4 regions of the Cytobacillus sp. C11.1 genome follow, and region 3 is predicted to be linked to each of the others. Evidence: predicted binding sites of a transcription regulator. Region 3 holds the regulator's gene; each other region holds the start of a gene.
What was found. Region 3 encodes Rex, which represses fermentation and respiration genes when NADH is low (regulators of the CRP and FNR family bind a similar motif). Its sites were predicted from a motif close to TTGTGAAATATTTCACAA; they were not measured.
Positions count from the first base shown of each region.

Region 1 (4,696 bases), 2.1 Mb from region 3:
CATGTAATCAGCCTTTTCAGATTATGCTGTCGCATTTCAAAGATGGCCAGTCCCATCGTAAAGCTGCTCGTTAAAAGGAGAAGGGTTTGTATCATTACATCCTTGATAACAAAAATATCTTTATGTGTTGGACCTCCAGCATAGCGCTCATAAAGGACTCCGTACACACCAAACAGAGTGGCGAACAGAATAATCTCTGCACCAAGAAAGATCCAAAAACCGAGTATATTCAAGCGGTTTTGTTCTGTTTGGTATTCAAGGGGCAGTGTTGTATCTACATTAGCTGACATCATTATGCACCTCTCCTTCAACATTTCTCCAAGTGCTTTCTATCTTTTTGATCTCATCTTTCTTTACATGATATCCTTCATCATAATCAAAGGAACGAATAATCAGCCCCGCAATTATGCCTATCGCAGCAACGACGGCTGCAATATGCCATTCAAATACAAGGAAGAATCCGGCAACACTGAATACTGCACCCATGAAAATAGGGAGTCCGGAATTGCTTGGCATGTGAATTTCTTCAATCTCGCTATCCTTTAAAGTTAAGCCTTCATTATTTTTCTTCATATGCCAGAATGGATCAAGGGTTGTTACTTCCGGCTGTTTAGCAAAATTATAGAATTGGACCGGAGAAGCAGTTGACCATTCAAGTGTTCTTGCATCCCATGGATCACTGGAAATTTTGCGATCCGCATATCTTGCACTCCAGTAAATGTTATAACAGAAGGCAGCAAAACCTAGAGCCAAAATGGCAGATCCAATGGCAGATAATAAAAATAATGGTGCAAATCCTGATTCAACGGAATATGTGTAAGAGCGTCTAACAGCTCCGTCTAAACCAAGGAAAAACATTGGCATAAAGGTTACGTTGAATCCAATTACAAATAACCAGAAATGCCACTTGCCGATTTTTTCATTTAACATAAAACCGAACATTTTAGGCCACCAATAGTAGAGAGCCGCAAATACGGCAAACACAACACCGGGAATAATGGTGTAATGAAAGTGGGCAACCAAGAATAGTGTGTTATGGTATTGGAAATCTGCTGCTCCCATTCCTAACATAACCCCAGTTACACCTCCGATGATAAAACAAGGAATAAAGGCTAAAGCCCATAACATCGGGGTTGTCATCTTGATCCGGCCTTTTCGCATTGTAAACAGCCAGTTAAATATTTTGATTCCGGTTGGTACGGCAATCGCCATCGTTGTAATTGAGAAAATGGAGTTAACCGCAGGACCTGAACCCATTGTGTAAAAATGGTGAACCCAGACAACCATACTTAAAATAGCAATGGCCACGATTGAGAGAATCATAGATTTGTAGCCAAATAATGATTTACGTGAAAAAGTGGCAAAAATTTCTGAGTATATACCAAATGCCGGAAGGATGAGGATATATACTTCAGGATGTCCCCAAAGCCAAAATAAATTGGCCCAAAGCATATCCATACCTCCACCAGAAACCGTAAAGAAATGTGTTCCGTAAAGTCGGTCAGTTGTCATCAGGGCAAGTGCAACCGTAAGGATCGGGAAAGCAGCCACGATAATTACTGATGCAATAAATGATGTCCATGTGAACATCGGCATTTTCATTAAAGTCATGCCCCTTGTCCGCATTTTTAAAATGGTTACCACGAAGTTAATTCCCGAAATCAGCGTTCCGATACCGGCAATCTGCAGGGCTATTGCATAATAGTTATTTGCTATGCTGGGACTAAACTCTTTCCCTGCAAGAGGGAAGTACGAAGTCCATCCAGCATCAGGGGATCCCCCAATAACAAATGAAATGTTAAACAGCATTGCACCACTGAAGAATAACCAGAAACTTAAAGCATTCAATTGCGGAAATGCAACATCTCTGGCGCCAATTTGCAATGGTATAATTACGTTCATTATTCCGATCAAAAGAGGCATTGCCATGAATAGAATCATGATTACCCCATGTGTGGTAAATACTTCATTGTAGTGCTGTGCATTTAGAAATTCCATTTCCGGTCTGGCCGTTTGGGCTTTCATCATCAGACCGTCAATTCCTCCACGGAAAAACATCAATACAGCAGCAATAATGTACATAATACCTATTCTTTTATGATCGACAGTCGTAAGCCATTCTGTCCAAAGCCATCTCCATTTTTTTAAATAGGTGATCCCGGCGATGATTCCTATCATCGTTAGGAGAATAGCAATCTGTGATCCTAGTATTAAAGGGTCACCCGTAATTAAAAGTTCATCCCATTTAATGCCCATTATGGCCACCTCCATGGCTTTCTTTATTTTCTATATTTTCATCATGACCATGTTTATCATTCTCGTTGATTTCTTCGGATTTATAGTTATCTTCTTCTTCAAAGATCTTTCCTTGATAACCATGGCCTCTATAAAGATCCGGGTTTGTATAAGCTTTAGAATCCGGATCCGCGTGGTTGACCCATCCGAGGTGAGTGTTTGAAAAAGTCATTCGTCCAAGATGTGTAGGCTTAAGCAGATCCTCATACTCTTTTTCCGTCAATTGTGGAGCTTTTTCTTTTACTTCATCAACCCATTGCTCAAATTCTTCGTGCGTTTGTGCAAGCACCTCAAATTTCATATCCGCATAACCACGGCCATTAAAGTTTGTATTTTGCCCTTCATAGGACCCAGGGTTATCCGCGATTAGATACATTTCTGTTTCCATTTTCGGCATCGTATACTTCTGGCCTCCTAAAGCAGGCACCCAGAATGACTGCATAGTACTAGCTGATGTCAGTTTGAACAAAACAGGCGTATCTTCCGGAATATTGACATAGTTAACAGTTTCAATTCCTTCTTCCGGATAACTGAAAATCCATTTCCAGTCAGCAGATGTTACATGTATGGTAATAGGCTCTTTTTCTTCATATCCTTTAGGCACGTCTTCAAGAGCATAAAGGGTTTTAACTGTAGGAATTGTCAGGGCGATTACAATTAAGATTGGTATTCCTGTCCAAATAATTTCCAAAAGTGTACTGCCATGCTCCTCCGGTGGTTCATAGTTCATATTTTCAGGCCGTTCACGGTATTTCCAAACGATGTAGCCGAATAATCCAAATACGACTACTACCACGAGAAGCATCCAGATCAGGGACCAGTTTATTAAATCAGTAATGCTTCTTGCAACAGGGCCCTGCGGTTCAAACACAACCATATTGCAGCCGCTTAGAACAAACAAGGGCAATAAGGCTGTTAAAGAGAGCAGAAATTTCTTCATCTGATTTTCATCTCCTTTTGGTAAAAAAAGCTATTGTTAAATAATTCACAAATAATGTGCGGTTTTTCACAAATTTGTAAAAAAATATATTGATGAAAAACCTGAACAGACAATAAACCATTAATAAACCTAGTTATCACTGTGTAAATGATAATAACATAGAGAAAAATAAAAAGTTGTGACAAAAGTGGGAAGGAAATTAATGTAAGCAATAAGTAAGCTAATTATTTTTGTCAAAATACATTTACAACAAGGGTTTGATAGGAAAAATGTATTTTTGAACAAATTTTGAACATTTTTTTAAAGGATGAAAAGAAAAAACAATATAATTTATTCAGGCACCTGTTTTAAGAAAAAACATAGGATAGATAATGAATTCCGCCCAAGGGAGGTTTGAGTTATGTATCCATATCATTACTATCAGGGCAGCATGAATTATCGCCAGAATGATAAATTGGCAGGAGATATTGCAAAGGCTATTAACGGTGAATATGGTGCTGTTCAATGTTATCAAAAGCTTTCTGAAATGGCTTCTAACCAAAAGGAAAAAGACCAGATCTTAGAAATTAGGCAAGATGAGATTAAGCATTTTCAGCAATTCAGTCAAATTTATATGAACCTGACCGGACAGCAGCACCAGCCACAAATGACAGAAGATTGCCCGAACACTTATAAGGAAGGTTTGGATTTTTCGTTTAATGACGAACAAAATACAGTGGATTTTTATTTGGATATAGCTGAGCAGACGTCAGATCCAACCATTAAAGAAGTTTTTAAAAGGGCAGCAGCGGATGAACAGCACCATGCGGTATGGTTTTTATATTTCTTGAATAAGCAAAAATAAGAGCTTTACTTAAGGGCTCTTTCTTTTTTGCTCCGTTAACCTTGACTGTAGATTTCGCTCAAACAAAAAAGGGCCGAAATCAAGATTGTGCTTGAACATAATATATATTTGAACACCCTTTTTTATTGAAAAATACAGAATAGTGAAGTAACATGGATTAAAAAATGAATGGCAGGGTGAGGAAATGATCGACTTACGAAGTGATACAGTAACAAAGCCAACAGAGGAAATGAGAAAAGCCGCTTATAAAGCTGAGGTAGGAGACGATGTGTACGGCGAGGATCCAACAATAAATAAATTGGAGGAAACCGCTGCTGAAATTTTGGGAAAAGAAGCTGCCTTATTTGTTACAAGCGGCACACAGGGAAATCAGATAGCCATTTTGACGCATTGCCGTCCAGGAAACGAAATCATTCTTGAAGCAGAAAGCCATATATTTTATTATGAATCCGGCGCTGCATCTGCATTTGGAGGTGTCCAGACAAGGACAATCAGGGGTGAAAGAGGTGCAATGGACCCGGCTGAAGTGAAGTATGCCATAAGAGGAGAAGATCAGCACTATCCAGAGACGGGCCTGATTTGCCTTGAAAATACCCATAATAGAGCAGGCGGTGCTG
Region 1 is NZ_CM176935.1:3,534,799-3,539,494, forward strand. It holds gene qoxC (cytochrome aa3 quinol oxidase subunit III) at 1-290, opposite strand, end outside; gene qoxB (cytochrome aa3 quinol oxidase subunit I) at 280-2,256, opposite strand; gene qoxA (cytochrome aa3 quinol oxidase subunit II) at 2,246-3,235, opposite strand; gene AC3ZVC_RS17550 (ferritin-like domain-containing protein) at 3,636-4,079, shown strand; gene ltaE (low-specificity L-threonine aldolase) at 4,264-4,696, shown strand, end outside.
Region 1: the regulator Rex is predicted to act here: its motif matches at 3,269-3,286, upstream of qoxA (cytochrome aa3 quinol oxidase subunit II).

Region 2 (4,696 bases), 890 kb from region 3:
GAGCCGGCCTTTTCAATTATAATTCATCCGCCTATATAGGACATTTCAATCTTTTTCCGGTTGGCTATCGTTTCTTCCGTCCGTTCATCGGAATATCTGTCTTTTCTGCCGTTCCAAATGTTAACAATACGCTCGGTAATTTCTTCATCGTTAGCGCCTTTTCTCATAAACTCCTTTAAATCGTGTCCTTCTCCATTAAAGAGACAGGTAAAGATTTGCCCATTTGCTGAAAGCCTAGAACGTGTACAGCTTGAACAGAAGGATTCTGAGACAGAGGTAATAAATCCAACATCAACATCTGTGCCCTTATATCGGTAGCGCTTGGCAACTTCTCCAAAGTAATCAGGATCTACTGGTTCTAATAAATAATGTTCCTTTAAAATTTCATAGATTTCTTTTTTGGTGACAACTTCGTCCATTTTCCAGCCGTTTGTGCTTCCGACATCCATATATTCAATAAAACGGAGCTGTAATCCGTTTTCTTTGCAAAACTTGGCCATTGGAACAATTTCCGAATCGTTAAGCCCTTTTTTTACGACCATATTTAGTTTAACGCCAAGCCCAGCTTCCTTTGCTGCCTCAATCCCTTTTAGTACGGGTTTGACACCCACATTGCGTCCATTAATTTTTCCAAACAGTTCATCATCCAAGCTATCCAGGCTGATATTTACCCTTTTTAGTCCCGCTTCCTTCAGATCCTTAGCATGTTTGGGGAGCAATACACCATTAGTAGTGAGCCCAATATCGTTCAGCTCCTCAATGTTCGATAGCATTTTTACTAGTTTGGGCAAGTCTTTTCTCATCAAGGGTTCTCCGCCTGTTAATCGGATTTTTTCTACTCCAAGGCTTACGAAGATTTTGGCAAGCCGTTCAATCTCTTCATAACTAAGCAGCTCGCTTTTAGGGAGAAAAGCAAAATCAGGCCCGAAAATGTCAGCCGGCATACAATATTGACAGCGGAAATTACAGCGGTCAATTACAGATATGCGCAGGTCCCTCAAAGGCCTATTTAATTGGTCCTTTATGATTGTTTTAGCCATTGCGTTCAACTCCATATAAAGAGTGACTTCCTTTATTTTTCCATCTATTTAAAGTCTATTATGCTTCATACTTAAATTTATATATATTTTAACCTTTCCCTTAAAATAACAGAAATAACCTAACACCTCAAATTCAGGGCTTTTACTATTAGAACATAAAACTTTCCCAATGTTAACAGGTGAAATAAATTTTTTTGATGTTGCAACGGCTAGATAAACCTTCGTTTTTAAAAACAGAAAAAAATGCCACAATTAAGACACAAACAACAGGTATGTTTTCACTATTTAGATGGTATTATTGTGGAAAAAGACAGAAAGATTTTTTTATAAAAGGAGGATTAGCATGACACAGACACCTATAAAACCAACCCATTCCATTGAAATTAAGGAGCTTCTACATTTCGCTGACCGGCAAATCCAAACAAAAAAAGGCTCATATATTTTTCAGGAAGGAATGGATGCTGATGAACTCTTTATCATTCTGTCCGGTAAAATTCAAATCAGCAAGATAACCGCAGATGGAAGAGAGCTTACCTTTAGAATATGCGGGGAAAATGAAATAATTGGTGAACTGACTCTTTTTACGAGCTCCCCTAAATATATGTTAAACGCTTTAGTTCTTGAAGCGGGTGAAATCGCTGTTATTAAAAAGGATGTGCTGGAAAGAGAAATTTTTAAAAACAGCAGCCTGGCTTTTGAATTTATGAAATGGATGAGTGACCATTTCCGCAAAACACAGACAAAATTCAGGGATCTTGTCCTGAACGGAAAAAAAGGCGCCCTATATTCCACCCTTATTAGGATGACCAACAGCTACGGATCCAAGGTGGACGAAGGAATCCTGATTGACCTTCCCCTCACAAACCAGGAGCTGGGCAATTTTTGCGGTACTTCACGGGAAAGTACGAATCGGATTTTAAGTGAGTTAAAAAGAGACGATATCATTACCAGTTTAGATGGAAAAATAGTCGTTAAGAATCTGCAATATTTAAAGAATGAAATTGGATGTGAAAATTGTCCGGCCATATACTGCAGCATTGAATAAGAGTGCAGAACTTAAGCTGCACTCTTTTTATTTTTTCTTATGTGATTTTCACTTTCTTCCTAAGTGCTTTTGGAATATACACACAGAACGGTTCACTTTCCAAATAATCTCCAGTCATGGCATATGCTCGTGACCTGGAGCCTCCACAAACATAACGGAACTCGCATTGTCCGCATTTCCCTTTATATTTATCAGGATTTCTAAGATCTTTAAAAATTGGAGATTCTCTATAAATTTCGGCAAGAGGCTGTTCCCTCACATTGCCGGCTTTAACAGGAAGAAGTCCGCTCGGGTAAACATCGCCTATATGCGAAATGAAAACAAATCCATTGCCGTCGTTTACTCCTTTTGGCGCCCTGCCCAAACCATCAATCGAACCAGTCAAGCCTTGCTGTGTGAGTGCATCGAGATATTGAATATCTTCGTTTTGGGCTTTTGCTTCCTTCATTTTTTGCTGAATTACCACGCGGCGATAATGCTGTGCAGCAGTTGTTTTTATGTCAAATCGCACTCTTTTACTCAAATCATAGAGCCAGGTAAATACCTTTTCATGTTCAACTGGAGAAATCATATCTTTTTCCTGTCCCCGACCTGTCGGAACAAGGAAAAATACACTCCAAAGAACACATTTCAATTCCTCTACAACCTTGGCCATTTCCTCCAGGTAATCAATATTATATCGGGAAATAACCGTATTGATTTGGACTGGAATCTCCAGTTCATGCAAATATTTTATCCTTTCAATCGTTAAATCAAAGGAACCTGATGTACCACGGAAATGATCATGAATTTCTGCATTAGGGCCATCGAGACTGAAAGCCCAGCGAGATAACCCTACTTCTTTGGCTTTTTCAATTGCTTCCTTTGTCACATTTGGAGTTGCACTCGGTGTCATGGAAACCCGGACACCTTTTTTCACTGCATATTCCGCAATTTCGAATACATCCTGTCTCATTAAAGGATCTCCACCGGTGAATACAAGCATAGGGTTATTCATTTCATATATTTGATCGATCAATGCTTTTCCTTCTTCAAAGGAGAGTTCTCTCGGATCTCTTCTGTATTGAGCTTCCGCGCGGCAATGCAGGCATTTTAACTGGCAAGCTCTTGTTAATTCCCATATCACAATAAAAGGGTCTTTATTAAAATCTCTACTGAATCCCATAATAGATGCCTCCTTAGCAGCCTCTTTTTCAGGCAGCCTATTCTAAAAAAAGCCATTAAAATTGAACAATATTTTGTCTTTGCATCGTTATTATAGGGTAATTACAAGCTTTAATAAGTGAACTTTCTCACAAATATACGTTCTTTTCGGGAAATTTGACAGGGATGTGACAAGGCTGAGCCAGAAAATTGGGATGTACTCCTGGAAGAACGTTACCGGCTAAATTCGTTTCTGTTGATAAACACCTAAAGCATAAGATCGGAGTTAATTTTGTTGTTTAGCGACCGTAGCCTACAACTGATTATCGTCGCTATTCCTGTTGATTAACGACCATACTTGCTGCCGTTAACCAATTATGGGTGTTATTCCTCGTGTTTAACGACGAAAATTGAAGTCACTAGCTGATTATCGTCGCTATTCCTGTTGATTAACGACTATACTTGCTGCCGTTAACCAATTACGGTCGCTAATTCTATATTTTAAAGTCCAAGACTGGAACTGCGAACGGATAGATCGTTAACGCTGCATGCTCCAAACCATTAAGGATCAGGAAGGAGAATTTAAAGCTTTCTTTCATCAAAAAAACAGCAAGGCATCAGCCTGCTGTTTTTGTGGAGAGTTTCTTTTATTGTACGCCAAGTGCAATCTTGGCATAGCGTGACATTCTGTCTTTTGACCAAGGCGGATTCCAGACAATATTCACTTCTGTATCCTTAACTTCAGGGATATCTGTCAAAGCGGACTTAACCTGCTCTACAATCGTTCCAGCCAAAGGACAGCCCATCGAAGTAAGGGTCATATCGATAACCGCCTTGCCTTCCTCTTCCATCTTTACATCATATACTAAGCCCAAGTTAACAATATCAATGCCAAGCTCAGGGTCTACTACAAGTTCAAGTGCACCCATGATGCTATCTTTTAAATCCTGATCCATTTTGCAGCACTCCTTCTTTTTGTACTTTAGTTTATCATAACAAATATTTAAACGAATTGAAAAAAAGTTGGTTATAGGTGTGTGTCAAACCACTTTACTGTTTCAAGTAACCCTTCTCTGCTTACTTTATGTCCTGCTTTCTCATCTGTAATAAATCGAAGTTTTTCAGGTGCATCGTTGTATAGGGGCTGTATGCTTTCATAAAAATGATATGTATAGGTAAATGGAACAACTGAATCCTTTTTACCATGCCAGAACATCAGCGGCCTTCCTCCCAGTTTTTCAGGCTGCAGGCTTAAATCCTGCACTCTTAGGGTTTTCAGCAGATCAGTAACTTCATCCTCATTCATCGGAATTTCAATATTATTTTTTGGGAGTTCATCCAGCTGCCATTGGGCAAACTTTTCATAGTATGGCATTCCCATAAGGCTGACTGCAGCTTTGACCCAGTCATATTGCGTCAATGCTCCTAATGTAACAATGCCGCCCATGGATGTTCCAACAAGACCTAT
Region 2 is NZ_CM176935.1:4,712,891-4,717,586, forward strand. It holds gene moaA (GTP 3',8-cyclase MoaA) at 24-1,040, opposite strand; gene AC3ZVC_RS23315 (Crp/Fnr family transcriptional regulator) at 1,384-2,085, shown strand; gene AC3ZVC_RS23320 (TIGR04053 family radical SAM/SPASM domain-containing protein) at 2,123-3,250, opposite strand; gene AC3ZVC_RS23325 (metal-sulfur cluster assembly factor) at 3,876-4,184, opposite strand; gene AC3ZVC_RS23330 (alpha/beta fold hydrolase) at 4,256-4,696, opposite strand, start outside.
Region 2: the regulator Rex is predicted to act here: its motif matches at 3,366-3,383, upstream of AC3ZVC_RS23320 (TIGR04053 family radical SAM/SPASM domain-containing protein).

Region 3 (4,696 bases):
ATCACTTCCATTCTGGCAAGCTGTTTTCTCCGGCTTTGGGCGCGTTTGGTTGTTGAAGCTCGTGCAAGGTTGCGCTGGATAAAATCCTGAAGCTTTGAAATCTCTTCCTGCTGTTTTTCAAATTGCTTCATTTCCCGTTCAAAGTTTTCTGCTTTTTGGTCCAAATAGGAGCTATAGTTTCCAGGATATTTACGGATTTGGTGCCTTGAAATTTCGTATACCTGGGAAACAACCTTATCCAGGAAATAACGGTCATGGGAAACAATTAGAATGGCACCGTCATAGCTCTGCAAGTATTGCTCCAGCCATGATAATGTTTCAATGTCCAGGTGGTTTGTAGGCTCGTCCAATATGAGAATATCGGGTTTTGTCAGCAAAAGTTTTCCAAGGGCAAGCCTTGTTCTTTGGCCGCCGCTTAAGGATGAAATTTTCGTATTGTAGCCGAAAGAATTAAAGTTCAGCCCATGAAGAATGGAACGGATATCCGCTTCATACTGATAGCCGCCATTCTCTTTGAATTCTACCTGAAGCTTGTCATATTCCTTTAAGATTCGATCGTATGCATCGGAATTATTCATGGCTTCAGGGTCTGACATTTTTTCTTCAAGACGGCGCAGCTGTTTTTCCTGTTTTTGCAAATGCTCGAACACTGTCAGCATCTCATCCCAAATGGAAAGGTGGGACTCAAGGCCTGTATTTTGAGCCAGGTATCCTACCGTTACTTCCTTGGGTTTAATAATGTCCCCGGAATCATATGCCATATGGCCGGCTATAATTTTTAAAAGAGTAGATTTCCCTGCTCCATTACGTCCTACAAGGGCAATCCGGTCCCTGGTTTGTACTTCAAGCTTTATATTCGTTAAAATAGGATCAGCAGCAAAGTTTTTTGATAGCTGATTTACTTGTAAAAGTATCATTTTTTTCACCTCTATAGTATAGAGTAAGTGTAACTTATTCATATATGTTCGGCAATAAAGGAGGCAGGCCTTTTATCCTGCAGGTGCTGAATGGAAATATTTTTATACGAAAATAGTAAAGAAATATGTGAAGAAGCATACAAAGCCCGTACAAAGATGGGGAAAAATAGTGTATGATTTTGGAGAGAGGTGTTTTTTTATGGCGGATTTTACCCATTTTAATCAAGAGGGCAGAGCAAAAATGGTGGATGTCAGCGACAAGCCTGAAACAGCGCGGACAGCCATTGCCCAATCGAGCATAACTGTTAATAAGGAAATATACGAAAAGATTACATCTAATACCATGAAAAAAGGGGACGTGCTTTCTGTTGCACAGGTTGCCGGCATCATGGCAAGCAAAAAAACATGGGATATTATCCCAATGTGCCATCCGCTGCCGCTAACTGGCGTTGATATTTCCTTTACATGGAAAACTGAGCAGGAAGAAAATATTCTGTTCATCACACTGCTTCTGTAAAGACGAAAGGAAATACAGGTGTGGAAATGGAAGCGTTAACAGCAGCTTCTGTTTGTGCTCTAACTGTTTATGACATGTGTAAAGCAGTTGACAAAGGAATGGTAATCGGACCAACCTTTTTGATGGAAAAAACAGGCGGAAAAAACGGAGATTTTAAACGAGACTAATACATCATAGGGACGGAGATGAACGAATGGCCAATGAACCAATGAAAATACCGCAAGCCACTGCTAAACGGCTTCCTTTATATTATCGTTTTCTCAAAAACCTCCACTCCTCGGGGAAACAAAGGGTTTCTTCAGCGGAACTAAGTGAAGCGGTTAAGGTGGATTCGGCAACAATCCGCCGGGACTTTTCTTACTTTGGTGCTTTAGGGAAAAAGGGTTACGGCTATAATGTAAATTATCTGCTGTCCTTTTTTCGTAAAACCCTTGATCAGGACGAACTGACTAAAGTAGCATTGGTCGGAGTAGGTAATTTAGGGACGGCCTTTTTAAATTATAATTTTCTTAAGAATAATAATAATACCAAGATAGAAGTTGCTTTTGATGTGGATGAGAACAAGGTAGGAACGAAGATAGGGGATGTGCCTGTCTATCATATGGATGATCTGGTAAAGGTCATTGAAGAAAATGATATTCAGGTAGCTATCTTAACAGTACCGGCACCGCCAGCACAGGCGATTACTGATCGGATGGTTAAAGCCAAGATTAAAGGCATCCTGAATTTTACGCCTGCAAGACTGACCGTGCCTTCATCCATTCGGATTCACCATATTGACCTGGCTGTTGAATTGCAGTCATTGGTTTATTTCTTAAAAAATTATCCTGCAGAAACGTAAGCCATCCTGCATTCCAATAGATAACAGTTGAAGATTGTAATGGATTCGCTATTATAGGTAAGGGGAGGTGTGCAGCAATGATGAATCTTGGACCTGGAAGCCTCATACTCATTATCTTGATTGCATTAGTGATTTTTGGACCAAAAAAACTTCCGGAATTGGGAAGAGCAGCTGGGAATACATTACGTGAATTTAAAAACGCAGCGCAAAAGGCTTAGCGGACAATGACGATAAAAAAGATGCTAAGTAAGTTAGGATGAATAGATATGAGTCATAATGATATGACGATTTATGAACATATAGGGGAATTAAGAAAAAGGATAGTCATTTCTGTTATCTTTTTCTTTATCGCCGTAATATTTAGCTTTTTCCTGGCTGAACCGCTGATTGTTTATTTGCAAAAAGCGGATGAAGCGAAGGAACTGACGATGAATGCTTTCCGGTTAACCGACCCGGTTAAAGTTTATATGCAATTTGCTTTTCTGATTGCTTTTATTATTACATCGCCCGTGATTTTATATCAGCTGTGGGCCTTTATTAGCCCAGGATTATCTGACAAAGAGCGGAATGTAACACTGAGCTATATACCCGTTTCTGTCATTCTATTTGTCGGCGGAATCGCATTCGCTTATTTTATTTTATTTCCATTTGTAGTTGAGTTCATGACTTCCATTGCCAACCGGCTTGCGATCAATCAAGTAATTGGGATAAATGAATATTTTCAATTCCTTTTCCAGCTGACCATTCCATTTGGGGTGCTGTTCCAGCTTCCGGTAGTGGTCATGTTTTTAACAAGGCTGGGAATTGTCACACCAGCATATTTGGTGAAGATACGGAAATATGCTTACTTTGTATTAGTGGTCATAGCCGCTTTTATTACACCGCCTGATCTTTTATCCCATATGATGGTGACGATTCCGCTGCTGCTTTTATATGAAGTCAGTATTTTTATCTCTCGCATTTCATATAAAAAAGTATTGGAAGCAGAGAAGCTGCAGGAAATTGAAAGTGAGCAATCATAAAAAAATGAGCCTTATTGCGGGCTCATTTTTTGTTTTTTTTATTTTTCATTTTAAAATGGAAACCAACCATTCGCAGGCCGGTGCCAAGATCGAATGTGGCAATGATGATTAGAAAATAAGTAAAGAAACCCCATGCTTCTTCACGTTGTATATTTTGAATGGCTATAAAGGTAAAAAGGCATCCCAGCAGGATGTATACGATGCCTGAAAACAAAGGTGTGCTTCTCATCAAAATCCTCCAATAAAGTGAAAGCGAAACGATTTACTTCGCTGAGTGTTAGACTGCAATGCAGCTGATAAAGCTTTGTACATTTTCCATTTCCTTCATCCAATTTTCCAAGTTTTCCTGATTAAGCTGAATGACTGCCACAAGAGTATTCATGGCAACGTGGGCAAAAATCGGTACGATTATCCGTTTTGTTTTTACATATAGGAAAGCAAAGGTAAAGCCCATGGCCGAATATAAAAGAATATGTTCAGGTTCAAAATGGGCGAGAGCAAAAATCACAGAACTGATTAGGGCAGATAGGAAGAAGTTAAATCGTTTATGGAGAGAACCGAAAATAATCTTCCTAAATACGATCTCTTCCAGGATGGGCCCCACTACTGAGCTAATCAAGATTACGACAGGGGAGGCTTCTATGATCCGTATGATTTGCTGTGTATTTTCAGATCCCATTTCCACGCCAATCATGTTCTCAATGCTTGCAGCTGTAGCTTGAGCGATTAAAGCTAAAAATATGCCGCCAATTGCCCAGCCGACTGCGCTTGCTGCGGAAGAAGCATCTCTTTGTGCCAATCCCATTTTCATTTCTTTTCTCAATAAAAGAAGCGTAATGATCAATGTAATAGTGAAACTGATGACAAGCCAGTAGGCTACCGCCAGAATTTGCATGTTTTCGGGCTTCTGTCCGAGGAAGTCTGCAAATAAGAGGACCAGCGGAACGCCGAATAGACTTGAAAGCTGCATAGCAATATAGGCTATTAAAATAATCCAATATTCCTTCTTCAAAATGTTTACCCCTTAAAATTGATGGTTTTAAAACATGTACTAAAGCCATTTTACTCATAAAAAGGAGCCCGTTTCAAATTTCAGCGCTGCAGCAAAGGATTTTTTAGCTTACTGACTAAAAAGAAATCAAATGAAGCATACTTATGAGGTTGTTTGTGTCGAATTTTAGCGTCTTTTGGACGGTGCAAATTTTTTTAAAAAATTTAAGCTTCACCCTTGCAAATGGAAATGAGATTCATTAATATAATAATTGTGTTAGCACTCGATTAGGGAGAGTGCTAATAAATAAAAATATTTACATATTATTTGAGGAGGTTGTTTCACTTGTTAAAGCCACTAGGTGATCGAATTATTATCGAGCTTGTTGAAACTGAAGAAAAAACTGCA
Region 3 is NZ_CM176935.1:605,645-610,340, reverse strand. It holds gene AC3ZVC_RS03050 (ABC-F family ATP-binding cassette domain-containing protein) at 1-917, opposite strand, end outside; partial or broken gene moaC (cyclic pyranopterin monophosphate synthase MoaC) at 1,117-1,601, shown strand; gene AC3ZVC_RS03040 (redox-sensing transcriptional repressor Rex) at 1,628-2,275, shown strand; partial or broken gene tatA (twin-arginine translocase TatA/TatE family subunit) at 2,356-2,525, shown strand; gene tatC (twin-arginine translocase subunit TatC) at 2,542-3,297, shown strand; gene AC3ZVC_RS03025 (DUF4305 domain-containing protein) at 3,320-3,526, opposite strand; gene AC3ZVC_RS03020 (CPBP family intramembrane glutamic endopeptidase) at 3,575-4,309, opposite strand; gene groES (co-chaperone GroES) at 4,634-4,696, shown strand, end outside.

Region 4 (4,696 bases), 1.2 Mb from region 3:
CAAAAGGGTGTGTGACAAGCGCGCCAGCATTTTTAATAATTTTCACATCACCGTTTCTTACATTCAGTGCTTTAGGAAGCAGCTCGACTAAACGGGTGTCCATGCAAGTTAAAATAACCATCTTTTTATTGGGGAATTTTGTTGTTTCAAACTCTTCGTATCTCTTTTCTTCAACAAATTGCTGATTATGGTTTAAGATTTCTTCTAAAAGTTTCAATTGTTCCACTCCCATTCTAATTAATTATGAGACCAGCAGCTCTTAGCTGCTATATCGGACAAAGTTATTGTCAATAATATAGAGAGACTTTAACAGGCTGGCTATTGATTGTTAAAAAATGTCCCTCTTAACCATGATACAAAAAGCCGGGGCTGCAAACAAATTTTTATCCTTGCTTTTTTGCTATATATTTTGTAAGATTACTAAGTGAAATCGTAATGATTACGTATTAAATATTTTTTTACTAGATAAATCGTAATAAATACGCTTTATAAAGAGAGGAGAAACGTCATGAAAAAAGCCATTATTTTTTTATTTCTAGGCCTTATTCTGGTTTTATCAGCCTGCACAGATGAAAGCCCTGCAAAAGAAGGAGGGGAAAACAAGAAAGAGACTGTTTATACAACTGTCTATCCGCTCCAATATTTTACAGAAAGGATTGGCGGAGATTTTATAGAAGTAGCAACGGTTTACCCTCCTGGATCAGATGAACATACTTTTGAGCCATCTCAAAAAGATATGATGAATTTGGCTGATTCAGATCTATTTATTTTTGTGGGACTCGGACTTGAGGGATTTGTGGAAAAAGCAAAAGAAACATTGAAAAATGAGAATGTTACAATGGCCGCAGCCGGAGAAAATATCGAATTTGTTCATTCCGAAGACAATCACGATGCAGCTCATGAAGAAGAAGAAGGGCATTCAGAGGAACATGCCGGTGACGAAGAAGAAAGCCATTCTGATGATCATTCCGGCGAAGCAGAAGAAGGCCATGATGACCATAACCATGGGGACATTGACCCGCATGTATGGCTTGACCCTTTATACGCCAAGGAATTGGCAAAATCGGTTAAAGCTGCTTTAGCAGAACAAATGCCTGAACACGAAGAGCAATTCGAAAAAAACTATCAGGAGCTTTCACAAGAGCTTGATGACTTGCACAGCGATTTCGAGCAAACCATTAAGAATGCGAAGCATAAAGAATTCATTGTTTCCCATGCAGCTTACGGCTATTGGGAAGAACGTTATGGTTTAGACCAAATTAGCGTCTCCGGGTTAAACTCTTCAAGTGAACCTACCCAAAAGGAATTACAGAAAATTATTGCTGAAGCAAAAGAGCATGACTTAAAATATGTCTTTTTTGAACAAAATGTAAGCTCACGGCTTACCGAAATTCTGCAAAAAGAAATTGGTGCCAAACCTTTAATGCTCCATAACTTGTCTGTCTTAACAGAAGAGGATATACAAGATAACCAGACTTATTTTACCCTCATGAGAGACAATCTTGCCTCGCTTGAAAAAGCATTAAATGAATAATTAAAGTTCACCTCCCAGCCTGGGAGGTTTTTTTATTCCCTTGGCTGTGTAAAAGTTCACTTTGAATTCAGCACCTGTTGATGGGAGCGGAAGGCGTGATATCCCTGCGGGAGAGTGAATCAAAGATAGATCCCGCACAGAGGTATCATGCGCAGAAGAGCAACGGGCCGTCCAGGGAAACCGAGAGACTGAAACAGAAATCAGCTCACCTGTTTTCTAGAATTCTTTCCTTAAAATCAATTCAAGGAAATGTTTACATATTTGGATTTAATTTAGAAGAAACTATTTCCATTGAAGAATTTTGAAGGGATGAAAATTCAATGAGTGATTTATTGATTGCCCGGTCCTTATTTGGGACCACCATGGGCTTCCACATTATTTTTGCCACAATAGGCGTTGGTTTGCCGCTTATGATGCTAACTGCCGAACTCCTTTATCAAAAAACGAAGGACCAGGATTACGTCATTATGGCTAAAAGGTGGACCAAGGCCTTTGCCGTTCTCCTTGGAGTGGGAATCCCGACAGGAACGATTGCGGGGACACAGCTCTCCCTCTTATGGCCAGGTTTTATGGAAGTGATCGGCATAGTAATGGCATTGCCATTCCAAATTGAAATCTACGCCTTTTTTATTGAGGCTTTATTTATGTCCATATATGTGTATGCAGCTGAAAGAATCCCGCCATGGATGCGGATTTCAAGCCTGGTTCTCGTTGCTCTTGGTGCGTTCGCTTCTGCGGTCCTGATTACAAATGTCCATGCCTTTGAAGGAACACCGCAGGGATTCAGGATTGTTGATGGAGAAATTGTCGATGTGGACCCCTGGGCTGCCTTTTTTAACCCGAGCTTTATTGTGACAGCAGGGCATGTGGCATTATCGGCTTATACCACAGGGGCATTTGTGGTCGCATCGGTAGCCGCTTTTAAAATGTTGAAGACGCCATTTGAAACCAGAGTTTATAACTTTCATAAAAAAGCGTTAATGCTTAGCTTAATCGTAGGAGGAATCTTTTCCTTTCTAACAGCTATAAACGGCCATGAATCAGCTCAATATCTGCATGAATACCAGCCTGAAAAGCTGGCTGCGGCTGAAGGGCTGTTTGAAACTCAATCGTACGCCCCGCTGGCAATCGGCGGATTTACAGACCGTGAAACACAGGAAGTGAAATGGGGAATTGAGATCCCTTGGGCGTTGAGTTTTTTGGCCGGAAATAGCTTTGATACCGTCGTAGTAGGGCTAAATGATTTTCCGGAAGAAGAGTGGCCGCCGCTTTTCATCCATACCCTTTTTAATGCGATGGTCGGCATAGGCTCATTACTGATTTTATTATCATTGGTCGCCTTCGTATGGAACAAGTTTTTGAAAAAGGACCGTTTTCCCCGTTTCTTTATGTGGGCTTTTATTGCATCTGGCCCGCTGGCAGTTCTGGGGATTGAATTTGGCTGGATTTTCGCATGTACAGGACGCCAGCCTTGGACCATTTACCGGGTGCTTTCCACTGCCGATTCCGTTACAACTGCGGAGAATTTGGGTATTTTATTTATTCTTTTTGCCTTGATTTATGTGGTGCTCGGGGTGGCAGTTGTATTTGTCATGCTTTATTACTTTAAAAAGAATACCGTCATTGATGATATCAATAGAGCTGAACAGAAAAACGTTCCACTCTACGGATCAAACTCGTGAAGGAGTGAACTGAATGCCTGAAGAACTGCTGGCCATAACGGTGCTATGGGGTTTCGTATTTATATACGCAGTTATGGCAACGATGGATTTTGGCGCCGGATTCTGGTCTATGATTTATTTAAATCGGCCGAAAATCAAAGCTGCAAATGTGGCAAACCGTTATTTATCGCCTACCTGGGAAGTTACAAACACCTTTATCGTTGCAATTGTGGTAGCCGTTTATAGCCTATTTCCTTCTGCAGCTTATACTCTGGGAACCGTACTTCTCATTCCTGGGAGCCTAATTTTACTGCTGCTGGCTATCCGCAGTGCATTCCTCGTGTTTTCCAACATCGCTGAGGAATATCGAAAACCGCTTACATATGTTTCAGGTATATCAGGGATACTGATTCCTGGGTTGCTGATCAGCGTATTGCCGATCACTCACGGGAATTTCGTGAACTTCGCTGATGGCAGGCAGTCACTGGATCTCGCACGTCTTTTTACAAGCCCCAATGAATATGCATTTATCGGCTTTGCCATCAGCAGCACCCTGTTTTTGTCATCCCTGCTGCTGGCGGATTACTCCAAAGCCTCAGAGGAAATGGTAGCCTACTCTGTGTACCGGAGGGATGCCATTATTCTGGGTCCGATTTCGATTGCAATGGCTTTTCTCATTATGTTCACACTAAAGAAGGAAGCCTTCTGGATTTATGAAAAAATGCTTGATGATCTTCCTGTGCTATTATTTTCGCTCGGATTGTTTTTACTTGGCGGATTAGCACTTTTCCTGCCATCGGTAAATAAAAAAGGCGTGAAGGGAATCCCAAGGCTCTCCGTCATAGCTGTCACCCTGCAATACCTGGCTGCCAGCTATGTATACGGAAAAGCACATCTGCCATACATCGTTTATCCAGAGGTAACCATTGCCTCCGCCTTTACAGACCCAAGTTCATTCAGGGCTATTTTCGCTACCTATATCGCAGGATTCCTAATCCTATTTCCCGGCTTTATTTACTTTTGGAGCTTATTCATGAACGACAAACGCTATCTGCGGCAAAAACAAACCAAAGACCCAACCTAACATTCCCTGCAAATGCCACGACTTAATGTCCGCACCCTGCAGAAAATAAAGAAGACCCTGGTACCAGGTACCGCCCGAATTTTGTCGAATTCGGTTTGGTCGCAAATCTGCTAAGGAGTGATAGGTAATGGCTAAAGACGTTTTATGCGAAGTAAATAACTGTACATTCTGGGCAAACGGCAACCGCTGCAGCGCTGATAAAATCTATGTAGTCAGCCATACGGGCGAAACAGCCGATAACACACGCGAAACAGACTGCAAAACCTTCGAACCGCACGACCTTTAAGAGATGGTGACAGGCACCGCCCGAATTTTGTCGAACACAGGCGTGCCATAGTGTAAGCATTTTTTAATGTCTTCCAGGTTACAATAATAAAGCGGTGCCAGGTACTATACCGGCATCGCTTTTTTTCGGGA
Region 4 is NZ_CM176935.1:1,795,816-1,800,511, reverse strand. It holds gene AC3ZVC_RS08955 (beta-class carbonic anhydrase) at 1-217, opposite strand, end outside; gene AC3ZVC_RS08950 (metal ABC transporter solute-binding protein, Zn/Mn family) at 509-1,534, shown strand; gene AC3ZVC_RS08945 (cytochrome ubiquinol oxidase subunit I) at 1,855-3,216, shown strand; gene AC3ZVC_RS08940 (cytochrome d ubiquinol oxidase subunit II) at 3,230-4,279, shown strand; gene AC3ZVC_RS08935 (DUF1540 domain-containing protein) at 4,407-4,565, shown strand.
Region 4: the regulator Rex is predicted to act here: its motif matches at 1,579-1,596, upstream of AC3ZVC_RS08945 (cytochrome ubiquinol oxidase subunit I).